DNA from 2 places in the Parabacteroides sp. B2-S-102 genome. Region 2 is predicted to be linked to the other one. Evidence: riboswitches for the same ligand, from Rfam matches in the RefSeq annotation. Region 2 holds a riboswitch; the other holds the start of a gene.
The links. A riboswitch is a leader RNA that binds a small molecule or an ion and turns the genes downstream of it on or off. The one in region 2 is predicted to bind thiamine pyrophosphate.
Positions count from the first base shown of each region.

Region 1: linked by a shared signal. The riboswitch ahead of thiD (bifunctional hydroxymethylpyrimidine kinase/phosphomethylpyrimidine kinase) and the one ahead of NBH07_RS04230 (sulfide-dependent adenosine diphosphate thiazole synthase) in region 2 are both predicted to bind thiamine pyrophosphate.

Region 1 is NZ_JAMOKM010000001.1:636,948-643,118, reverse strand. Features, by position in the region: gene thiC (phosphomethylpyrimidine synthase ThiC) at 1-1,244, opposite strand, end outside; gene NBH07_RS02730 (thiamine phosphate synthase) at 1,256-1,984, opposite strand; gene NBH07_RS02725 (thiamine phosphate synthase) at 1,975-2,571, opposite strand; gene thiD (bifunctional hydroxymethylpyrimidine kinase/phosphomethylpyrimidine kinase) at 2,564-3,412, opposite strand; TPP riboswitch at 3,407-3,504, opposite strand; gene NBH07_RS02715 (BamA/TamA family outer membrane protein) at 3,608-4,837, opposite strand; gene cbiD (cobalt-precorrin-5B (C(1))-methyltransferase CbiD) at 4,990-6,171, opposite strand, start outside.
Region 2 is NZ_JAMOKM010000002.1:326,019-332,189, forward strand. Features, by position in the region: gene NBH07_RS04225 (hypothetical protein) at 1-311, shown strand, start outside; gene NBH07_RS04230 (sulfide-dependent adenosine diphosphate thiazole synthase) at 368-1,138, opposite strand; TPP riboswitch at 1,201-1,297, opposite strand; gene NBH07_RS04235 (IbrB-like domain-containing protein) at 1,388-1,912, opposite strand; gene NBH07_RS04240 (DUF3440 domain-containing protein) at 1,896-3,197, opposite strand; gene NBH07_RS04245 (hypothetical protein) at 3,194-3,598, opposite strand; gene NBH07_RS04250 (glycoside hydrolase family 3 C-terminal domain-containing protein) at 3,684-4,241, opposite strand; gene NBH07_RS04255 (hypothetical protein) at 4,238-4,846, opposite strand; gene NBH07_RS04260 (cytidylate kinase-like family protein) at 4,905-5,552, opposite strand; gene NBH07_RS04265 (hybrid sensor histidine kinase/response regulator) at 5,698-6,171, shown strand, end outside.

The DNA.
Region 1 (6,171 bases), on a different contig from region 2:
ATATTCTCATGAATCTTATTCATGGGAACATGGCCCGGGCCTTCGATAATCACTTGTACGAACTGCTCCCAAGCTATTTTCGTCAGTTCTCCCATCGTGTGAAGCTCGGCGAATTGTGCCGCGTCGTTCGCGTCATAGATAGAACCGGGACGAAGCCCGTCTCCGATAGAGACCGCCACGTCATATGCCTTTAGTATCTCGCAGATTTCGGCGAAATGTGTGTACAGGAAGTTTTCCTCGTCATGAAGCTGCATCCATTTGGCCATGATCGATCCGCCTCTGGAGACAATCCCCGTCAGGCGAGTCGCCGTCAGCTCCACATGTTTACGCAACAAACCCGCGTGGATCGTGAAATAATCCACGCCCTGTTCCGCCTGCTCGATCAACGTATCCCGATAGATCTCCCAAGAAAGGTCCTCTACCTTACCATTCACCTTCTCCAAGGCTTGATAAATAGGAACCGTACCCATCGGAACCGGGCAGTTACGAATAATCCACTCGCGCGTCTCATGGATATTATCGCCGGTAGAGAGATCCATCAACGTGTCTCCGCCCCATTTACAACTCCATATCGCCTTCTCGATCTCCTCGTCGATACCGGAGGAAAGAGCGGAGTTACCGATATTGGTATTGATCTTTACCAAGAACTTCTTACCGATAATCATCGGCTCGGCTTCCGGGTGATTGATATTCGCCGGGATGATCGCGCGACCGGCGGCGATTTCCTTGCGGACGAACTCCGGCGTGATATAAGACTTCAGTCCCAAAGCCTCGATTTGCTGGTTCTCACGAATCGCCACGTACTCCATTTCCGGAGTGATAATACGCTTCTTCGCATAATACATCTGGGTGATATTCTTACCCTCTTTAGCCCGGAAAGGCAAGTGTCGCTTGGGAAAACGGAGAGAATCCAGACTCGCGTTCGCCAATCGCTCACGACCATAAGCGGAAGTCAATTCCGGCAATTGAACCATATCCTTACGCTTACCGTACCACTCCTCACGTATACGAGGAAGTCCTTTAGCGATATCAATCGATATCTTGGGGTCGGAATACGGGCCGCTCGTATCGTAAACGATTACCGGATTGTTCTTCTTGAAGGTTCGCTCTCCATGCTCATCCAAGGTTACCGTGTCCAACAACTTAATCTTACGCATACCTACCTTGATCTTATTGATCTCGCCCGGGACATAAATCTTTTCCGAGGACGGATAGGAAATACGCATATTCTTTTTAGTAGCCATATGTATTTAGTTTAGTACTTATTGATTTCCTCTATAAACCGGCGGGTTTCCTCCACGGGATCGGGGGCATTGATAATCGCGCCCGAAACAGCGATTCCGGTTATACCCGTCTCCATCAAAGGGCCTACGTCTTCCAACGTAATACCACCTATCGCAAAGATAGGAATATCAATGCCAGCCTCCTTGCATTGAGCGATAATTTTACGATAACCTTCCAGACCTAAGATGGGACTCAAATTCTTCTTGGTACCCGTAAAGCGATACGGCCCTAGTCCGATATACGAGGCGCCTCGTTCTACGGCCAGCCGGATATCCTCGAACGTGTTAGCCGTAGCCCCGATATAGAAGATGGCATTGGAATCTAACTTGTCTCTCAGTACTTCCCAAGCGATATCCAAGGGCATATCATTCTTACCCAGATGACAAGCCGTAGCGCCACATGTCACGGCAGCCTCCAGATCATCGTTTACGCAGAAATCCACGATTCGCTCACATTCGTCCGCGCAGATAGTGGCACATTTACGTACGGTATCCTCATAGATCCCGTCTTTCATACGCAATTGTATCCACGAACATCCTCCTTGGATTGCCATGCGTACCTCGTCGCATTCCGTATATTTAGGTGTACGATGCGTTATAAACATCAAGCGGTTACTCCCACCAAAAGGAGGGCGTAATCCGGTTGTTCTCCGACCGACTCTTCCATTCTCATCATATCCGAAATAATAATTTAAGGCCATACTTGTAATCGTTTGAATTGTTTTATGAGTTGATCCGCAACAAGAAGGGAGGGATCGTTTCCCCAAAGGGCCCCGAGAACGGCGACACCGCCGAAGGGGATATCTCTTAATTTCGTTATTGTTTGTGAGCAGATTCCTCCCAAGGCGATCACCTTATCATCGATGATGCCCTTTGCGTTTCGCAATCCATCTAAGGAGAATCCGCTACCATATCTTTCTTTGGATATACTCTGAAAGATCGGGCTAAGGAACACATAGTCGCATACCGGTTTATACTCGATAATCTCTTCCAGACTATGGCAAGAACGACTTATACTACCTTTATATAAAGGTGGAGCTTCCGGGTTCCTCTTGTTCAAATGGATTCCTCCTAAAGCCCTTTCTTCTGCCAAGGTAAACCAATCATGAAGAACGATCCTGTCGTAATAAGCCGGAGAGATCTTATCCAATAAGCCCTCCAATTCATCACGTTTACAATCCGGTTTACGTAGATGTAAACGAGACATTCCTTCCGCGAATAGAAGTTCGATCAAAGAAGCTTCATCCGCGAAAAAATAAGGTGTAGTAATTACGACCAGCTTATTCATGATTCCATCGGATTTTATGAAGGGCAGAGGGTGAGAAGAAGTGGTTTACAGGTCCGTGCCCTTTTCCCATGCATACATTTGCCCCGTGAACGAGCGCGTTATTCATATATTCCTTGGCTAATCGTACGGCTTCCACCAATGAATGGCCGAGTGCCATATAAGCGGCGATGGCGGACGATAGCGTACAGCCCGTTCCATGGGTATTGAAGGTCTCCACTGTTGGCGAGGCCAGACAAATCGGATTATTCTCATTGATAAATAACCGATCCACCGTTTCTACTCCGGGAATATGCCCCCCTTTGATCAATATAGCGTTACATCCTTTTTCCTGCAATTTCCGGGCGGCACATAAGATATCCGCCTCGTTATTGATTTTTATACCGGAAAGATATTCCGTCTCGGGAATATTCGGAGTAAGCAGTGTCGCTTTAGGGAACAACTCATCCATGATGGTTCGGATGGCGTCATCCTCCAATAATTTACTTCCGCTCGTGGATATCATCACCGGATCTAAAATGATAGAAGTTCGTCGGAAGGAAGGTAAAGTCTCAGATACAACCTTTACGGCATCCTTGTTATGTAGCATCCCTATTTTTATGGCATCTACGATGAAGTCCTCAAGAATAGCTTCGATTTGTCCTCTCAAAATCTCGGGAGAGATCGCTTGGATCCCTCGCACCCCCTGTGTGTTTTGAGCGGTTATAGCCGTTATCGCCGAGGCTCCAAAAACACCCAGCGAGGAAAAAGTCTTAATATCCGCTTGTATTCCGGCACCACCGCCACTATCAGAGCCAGCGATCGTTAAAGCTACCGGATAACGGTACGTTTCATTTTTATCCATTTAACATTCGTTTTTCTTACGGCGGCATTACCCGCATCAAGTAGTAAGGGTATGATCTCAGCCCATATAGTATGGCACCCCTTCGATGACGCAAACTTAGTGAAAAAAATCGATATTAAGATATTTCCGGCTTTTAAACGATAATTTTAACGCAAGGTTATACTTCCATAGATCGTAGACGGGAGCCTTCTGGTTTTAGAAGGCTTCCGTCATATTCATATAAACCGCCATTCCTTTTTGGTTCGGGTCTTTGCCTACGTCTAGGCGGAAGTTCTTGCCGGGTTGCATTTGGATACGTAGGCCTACGCCGTAGTTGAATTTCCACTTATTCCAGTCTACGATAGGAGCGTTTCCGATCGTACCCGTGCCAACCCAACCTACAAAACCACACTTCGCCCAGAAATTACCGCTCTTATATTTCTCCACGCTGCCGAACATATGACGATACTCCAGAATCCCATACGCCATGGTCTTGTCACGGTACTTCCCCCAATAATATCCGCGAAGATCGAAAGGGGAACCAAATGAAGGAAGCTCCGTAAAAGGAACGTTCCCCACACCGATTTGTGTCTTGGCGATCCATGCCAAGGTGCTACGAGGACGAAATACTTGCTGGAATTGGCGGTATTCCAGTTCGAACATCTCATAATTATATGCACCGCCTAAATACTTTCCGTACACCTTGGCGATCGCGCTTAGTAACATACCGGAACTTGGGGTCGCCACATCATTTCGTGTATCGTATTGAATCAAGCCGCCGACACCGATATTGACATAATCTCGTTTGAACTTATTGAAATAAGGATCTTCGGCCATCACCGGGTTGATATCATCTGATTTGCTGAAATTAATATCAAAAAGAGGACCCGTATATAAATGAGGCCTAACTTCCCATACGAAACGGGGATATAGTTGGAAAGAACTCTTATGGAATTTCGTTGTCGAGTCGCTCTTCTCGATTTGCTCGATCGTCTCATAGCCTTTCCCGAAATAATGCGAAGGTTCGTTCCGATAACCGTAACTGATATAAATACGGAAGCGATTCTCGTTGAAGAATAAGGTACCAGCACCGGCAAAAACGAACGTCCCGTTTAAGGTGATGTTAAATCCCGCAGGGATAAACGATCGTTGGGATATCGTATCATTCTTGTTTAAGCGAAAGCTAGCCAAAACCGCGCCACCTACGCCAAAGGAGGCTTCCGGCGTGTAAGACGGTCCGCCAAGGATAGACCACCAGATCCTTTTGTTGGCCCGTATGGAGTCTTTATGTAATTGTTTATGATAACGTTGTATTTGCTTTTCGGTCATAGGCTTACCGTCCAGCATCAGCACTTCTTTCGGAATCGTGTCATTGGAAATACCTTGCGCCTTTACGGAAAAGGCGAATAGAAGGCAGGCCATATAAATTAAAAGATATCTAAACATTATTTTAATCAATATTTAGAGGGCAAAAGTACGAAATCCTCCTAATATGTATTCTTAAAGAATCCCTAATAAAAAAGAATAAACAGCTAAAAAGAAATGCTATTACAGTCTGGGGGGTGTAGAGACGTAGCGTGCGTGCTGCGTCTCTAAAGCTAAGATTGGTATAAGACCTTGCCCTCTTCGGATATTAACAGCAAGGTTAGTTCGCCGTCGGGAAGGATAGGAGCGCAATACGATTTACATTTTTGTAAAAGTAATGGGAAGAAACGATTTTGATCTTTTTCCGTAAGAAGCTCCCATAATTCACGGGCCAACGTAATCCGATTGATTGCATCTACGGTCGCCTCCTCGCATTTCGCTTCTTTCGCTACATCTTGAAGGAAGCCTTTGTTCATGACGACTTTTTTGCTGTGTGTATCCAGGAAACCTTCCGCAAGTTTCACCGCCTTGCCGATCATGATGCCTAAGATAACCTGCTTGAAACCTAAATCGGCAGCGATCTTTAGCGTCTCTCCGATAAAATTCCCGTAATGGACGAATGATTGTGGAGGCAAAGAAGCGTATAAGCTCCGAAGGTAGCGTTCACTCTTCGCCCCGGAATTAATAACCAACGTCTCGCAACCTATCGCTTTGGCGACACTGGCTTCTTTCCGTATCGAGGCGATAAAAGCGTCCGATGAGAAAGGACGCACGATTCCGGATGTCCCGATAATAGAGATTCCCCCGATAATTCCAAGTTTCGGATTGAAGGTACGTTTCGCCAACTCCTCGCCACCGGGAACCGAGACCGTGACAATAGCGACGGAATCGGGTGAGGGCAGGAGTGGAATCAGCTCTTGCCGGATCATCTTACGGGGCGTGGCGTTTATAGCCGGGCCACCGACTTTCAAGCCGAGTCCCGGAAGGGTCACGGTTCCGACTCCTTCACCTGCTTGGAAGATGACTCTTCCCGTATCGTCGCTTTCTGTTTCTTGACAATGTTCTTCTTGTGCCATTACCGTGGCACAACCGGATGCATCGGGAGATAATTGAACAGTAACCCGGATCCGGCTATGATTCGTCACGTCCGGATCATCCCCAGACTCCTTGATCACGGTACAGGTGGCGGAGGAACACCCGGCCCATTCGGTATAGGCTACCGGCAACGTTATCTGTTCTCCCGAGGGTAATGTTATCTGGCTTTCTGTTTGTTCCTTCCGTGATAATAAGGCCAATAAAGCAGCTTTTGCGGCGGCGGTAGCACAAGCTCCGGTCGTATATCCGCTTTTCAAGGGAAAGAATTCTGGTAATAGGCGTTCAATTTGTTTACGCAATCCGTCTTCACCATACACTCG
Region 2 (6,171 bases):
CCCATTATTGGTTATTCAAGATCGGGGAAGCGACCATCGTTTTCTTACTTTTCTTCAATTTGGTCTTTAAACGGCTTTTCTATAAACATTCCGAACGGATCTCCCGGAAAAACGGGAAACATTGCCCGTTCTCTTTCTTCGACGTGAAAGGTTGGATTATCATGATCTTCATGATCGCTTTCGGGATCACGATCCGTGCGCTCCATTTACTGCCGAATTCTTTCATTTCTGTATTCTATACGGGATTATCCACGGCGTTGATCATAACGGGATTCTTATTCTTGAGACAAGGAAAAACCGTTGGGAATTGAGAATTGAAAATTAAAGATACAACAATCAATAATTCTCAATTCTCAATTCTCAATTTTCAATTCCCAAGCTTTTCGCAGATCAACTCAGCCGCCTTCTTGCCGCTCATCAGCATGCCGCCAAAGATCGGTCCCATACGGAAGCTACCGCTTACGCCGTTAGCGGCCATACCGGAAACGAATAATCCCGGGTAGATCTCCTTCGTGTTCTCCACCGTCGTCTGCTCACCCAGCTCCACATTCAAGGAACGCTCGCCGATCACGCCTCCGGTCGGTGTATTCAATTGGATATCATTCTTACGGGCTACCACACGGGCGATCTCGCAATCATGCCCCGTACCTTCCAAGACAGCCTTTGCCATGATCGTCAACGGATCCACGTGCATCCCCTCACGGATTACCGGAGCCCAGTTCACTACCACACCAGCTACGGCATCGTTATGAAACACCACGTCCTCTACCGAATAGCAGTTAAAGATCGTAGCGCCCGCCTTCGTCGCCTGATAAATCAAAGCGGAAGTGGTATGTACCGAATCCATGATATACGTGCCGTTAGCACCCTCTTTATAACTTACGCCCAATTCCTTGATAATCGGCATAGCCTCTTCCTGCACCACGATATCGTTGAACATCATAGCGCCGCCCCACATACCTCCACCGGGAGCCAGCTTACGATCAAACAACGCCACCTTCTTACCGGCTTTCGCCAAGAAATAAGCGGCCACGATACCGGAAGGTCCCCCTCCCACGATCGCTACATCCACAGACAAGTTGCTCTTCAACTTCTCGAAGTAAGAGTCAATGATTCCACTTGAAACAATCTGTTCCATCTTAATAACTAATTAAAGTTTAAACATCAGGGAGCACATAGAGGTAACGCCCCCTTTATTTCCTAGTTCTACCTTATTTTCCCTTCGCCGGCATTACCCGGATCAGGTTCGATGGGTATAATCTCAGCCCGTATGACTCGGGCACCCCTATGTGAAAAGTCGGGGGCAAATGTACAAAAAATTAGTATATATGTACTCAACAGAGCCATAAAAGGCAAAAAACGCTCAGCCAAACAAAATGTAAGAAGCTTAATCTTCTTCCGACCAGTCATCAGACCAACCGAATTCTTTATCCCGGAATAATTCAGCTAATCCCGAAATCTGCTTGAACCGAAGTAACTCATTTTTATCCATTCCAATATTACGCATGATCCACTTATCAGACATCCCAGATTTGACCAACTCCGTAACAATCTCCGTCATAAGTTCCAAGTTGTGCATCCCTCGAGCCCTGTTATGGCGAATGGTTGAAGCCATTCGGTTTGAAATATCTTTCTCAATCACCGTTACAGGCAACATTCCTTTCTCACGATCATAAATCCTTTGAGATTGCTTCATAACCAGATAACGATGATAACCATCTACTATCTCATATAAATCATCCTCTTCAAGATAATAACAGACGCAAGGCATCGTATAGCCATCCTCCCAAATGGAAAGTTCCAATAATCGCATTTCCGGTGGTGCCATGATATTAGGGTTATAGCTGTTGGCTACAATTTTTTCTATAGGGACAGCCCTAACACCATATGCCGGACTAACAAAGTTTCCCATGCTTATAAAAATTATATTTGTCCATTACTTCTTTTCTCATATCCCTTTCTCGTTTTGTCTGGGAAAAACCCATATACTTACATGTATGATCGTTTTTCAAAATACAAACACACATACGTTTGTAAGTAGGGATTTCTTTAAACTCAGGTATATTGATATCATCGATATACTCCATCCGTACCGGTTTCTTATCCGTATGGTAAGCGGTACATTCTTCCACAATGATAGGAATATTAGCCGCCCGTAACTTAGCGATAGTCTCCTCACTGAGGCATCCTCCTTTTTCTCTCCAGAATTTACGGCTGACTCTTAACTTATTCAAATAGTTCTCACGAGTTTCTTCGGGTAAAGTATTTAGGAGAAAATACATATATTTCTCCCAAGAGAACCCGGCTGGGCACTTGATAGCCCTCCATCCCATAGCGGAGGTATTCCCATATATACCGGCAAAGCCAACACCGTTTACACGTCCAACCATCCTCCCCCACATGTCGGGATCGACAACTTTGTAAATGAACAGTGTGGATATCGCTTGGGATATGAATGGGCTCGCCACACGTTGCCGGGACAAAGGCACCCCTGCTTGATAATACAAATCATACAAATGATTATATGTCCAACCGAACTTTCCGTTCGCTATCCAGATATCCTGAGTTTTCCAATCATAAATAGGATATGCGTTATATATAGAATAATTCATTCTGCGAGTCCATTTATAATTAGCTAGTTTTCTGTAATTCTTATCACTATGTATGGCCCGCCACCTATTAAAACTCTCTTGGGTACGGATACCAACAAGGCAACATATACGCCGGCCCATTTTCCGTTGATACAACCAAAAAGGGAACATATTCTGAAAATCATAATCCCACATGTCCTCCTTGAAAAAGTCAAAGTCTTTCGCCCGGAGACATGAATGGGGCATCTCTCGAACCCAGATATCCCGGTACTCCTCGCTCCAAGGTCTCCAATATTGTTGAAACATAGATGTACATGTCTGGACTTTAAAAGGAACACAACAATGATAAATATCAAGGATATCGGAATTAGCGGCATAAACCTTTTCCACATATTCGGTCGTCTGGCTGTATTGAACCTCATAATCCATATGAAATACACCTAATTTTCGTCCCGGAGCGTATCTACGAATATAATCTACACACAAATTCAACAGTACACCACTATCCTTTCCGCCGGAAAAAGAGACGTATACGTAATCGAAATAATCAAAAATGATCTTCAATCTTTTCTCTGTCGCCTCGTACACATCCATTCTTCGCATCATGACTCTACCTCCGGTAAATAATGCATTTTATCATAATTTTTCCACTCAACACATGTCTGGAACTTTTTTTGTGAGAACACTTTTACATGACGTTTATGCACAACAGCCATAAGTGAAGCTTGAGATGAAAAATCCTTTATGACTTCTTCAAGAAGTTCACTCAATACCGAAGGATCATCACCACTCACGAAATAATTGTCTATAGAGTAATAGAGATGTCCTTTTTTTACAGGCATAAAACCAACAACAGCTGTTTCATGAAAGGCTATATACCAAACGTGGCTACGAGATGTTTTAAAAGGGTAATTGTTATTTTGTCGCAAAATGGCTGGATTCATGACCAAAGGTGCGACAAGTTCATATAACAATTTGTCCGTTCCCTGCAATGTCATAATTTTCATGGTCTGCACTTAATAATATTACCATGCAAATTTAGGCATTATATATAGATACCGTAGCCACAAAAACACAAAAATGTAATTTACTCTATTTATATTTAGTCACTCGCTCATAATCGATAACGCCTTTCCAATTCATACAAAAAGCGAAATCATACAGATGGCCCTCGCTATCCGTATAGCATTTCATATCCCGGGGAACATCTTCGAATTGCTCCTCCACGATACGCATATCTGCCGGCATCTGCAAAGGCAACAAAGCGGAAGGCTCGGCTTTTCCACTGATGATATCCAAGACCGCTTGGTTTTGTACACCGAAGTTCACCAGAATGGCATCCGCCGAACCCTCGAACTCGGACATAATCGTAGGCTTATCCATCTCCAAAGATACGATTACAGGCTTACCTTTCATTTTAGCCTTTGTCTCCAAAACAGAAAGCATATCCTGCTTATTAGCTGTTTTCACGGACTTACCTTTATAAGAACGGTTCGTGAAATTCTCAAACGGATCTCCCCCCGCCAAACTTGGGTTACGGGCATAGGTAGCGGTATAATCATTATACTGTAAACTGATAGGCATATAACCGTTTCCACCTTTCTCACAATCGGATTTATCATACCCCGTACCACTGTTCGGGCTCGTCATAAAGACGATGGCGAAATCCGCCTCATCGGGATTATCAACGACCGTAAGATACCATGACCGATACCCTCTACTAAAGCTTGCGCATTATTATTCCAGCGAGCCGCCACTTTCGGGCTTTGCACTCTCGTAACCAATACATGACGAACATTATCCTCGGTGAGGAATTTACGCTGCGCATCGGAAAGATCGGATGGCTGGGCTCCACTCTCATCAAAAGATTTGCCATTGTAGGTAGAAGTTCCAAACCCTTTCGAGGCACCGGGGATAGATTGATGGGCGCTATAAAGCATCAATCCGGCGATTTCCTCTGTAGATAACTGTCCGGCCAAATCAACGGCACGTTCCTCGGGCGTAAGACGCCAATCCTCATACGGATCAAGCCGCCCGTTCCGATTCAGATCTTTGAAGGCATATCCGTCAACAGTAAGAAGTCTCACCCCCGAATTGGCGGAATATCCTAATACAGCTCCTTCTTGCTGGGTAACGATACGGATAGAATCTTTCTCCACCTCCGTCCACTTCGTGCCCGAACAAGCACAGGTGGAAACTAACAAGGCGCCCAACATACCATGGGTCAGCCGAACAGTAATAAAAGGTTTTCGCATACTTTCTTAGTTTTAATAGGTTAATCTCTATTCAATAATGGTTTCTCAAGAATACGATTTATCCGAAATGAGGCGGACGCTTATTCAATCTGCGCTCGATAAAGCTTTTCATAAATTCCACGGTCTCGTCGATCCCTAATACGGATACATCGATCGAGAAATTATAAGAAGAGGCCATTCCCCATGTCTTATTCGTATAATAATTATAGTAAGCCGCACGGGATTTATCAGTCTTCTCCATCATGTTCTTCGCCTCTTCCACCGTCACACCATGCCTTTCCACGGTCTTTTGGACCCGGCTCTCCACTGAACTATGGATAAAGAAGCTCAAACAAGCCGGATCATCCCGGAGGATATAATCAGCGCAACGCCCTACCAAAACACACGACTCAGTCTCCGCCAATTTACGGATAGCGTCACTCTGTATCTTAAAAAGACCGTCATTAGACAAAATATCATTATAAGGCGTAAACATCCCTCCCATAAAAGAAGAATACCCCATCGTAAAAGCGTACGATAAACCACTGGAGGCACGTTCGTCCGCCTTCTCGAAAACATCCTCGCATAATCCACTCTCACGGGCCGCCACGGTAATCAGTTCCTTATCATAGTAACCGATACCCAACTCCTTCGCCAAACGTTGTCCGATCTCGCGGCCACCGCTTCCGAACTGGCGGCCTATCGTCAATATGATTTTATTATCCATAGATTTCAAGTTTAATTCAACCATTTACAAACGTACAAAATTATTTTTAAAGCCACGATAATAATATAATAAACACTAAAACAAAAAATAATCAAAGTTTATACTTACATTTGTTTTCGAATAAATTTAGTACACTCAATTTATCATGAATAACATTCATTCCAATACAACATTTCTTAATGAGGCTATAGACAAGAAGACCGATGTAGAAGATGAAAAGACCGACTTGATTTTGGCCAATATGATTGATTTGCGAAAAACGATGTCGGATGTATTGTCACTTCTTCTTGGAGCCAAAAAAAACTCGGTTATTGACCAAGCGCTATTCCGCATCTTACAATTTTTCGATGTGGATCGGGTGTATATCGGAACATTTGACGAACAAACTCATACTGTTGATTTTACGAATGAAGTTACTTGTGATGGCATTATCTCTATGCGAGAGGATTTACTGCGTCAACTCCCGCAAGACGAGATTCCTTGGTGGTACGACAGTATCAAAAAGGGCATGGATATCGTTATTCATGATGTCTCTAAAATGCCGGAAGAGGCGAAGAGTGAGCAGCATCTTCTGATTTTGCAAGAGGTTTCATCCTTATTAGTCATCCCTATTTTCAAG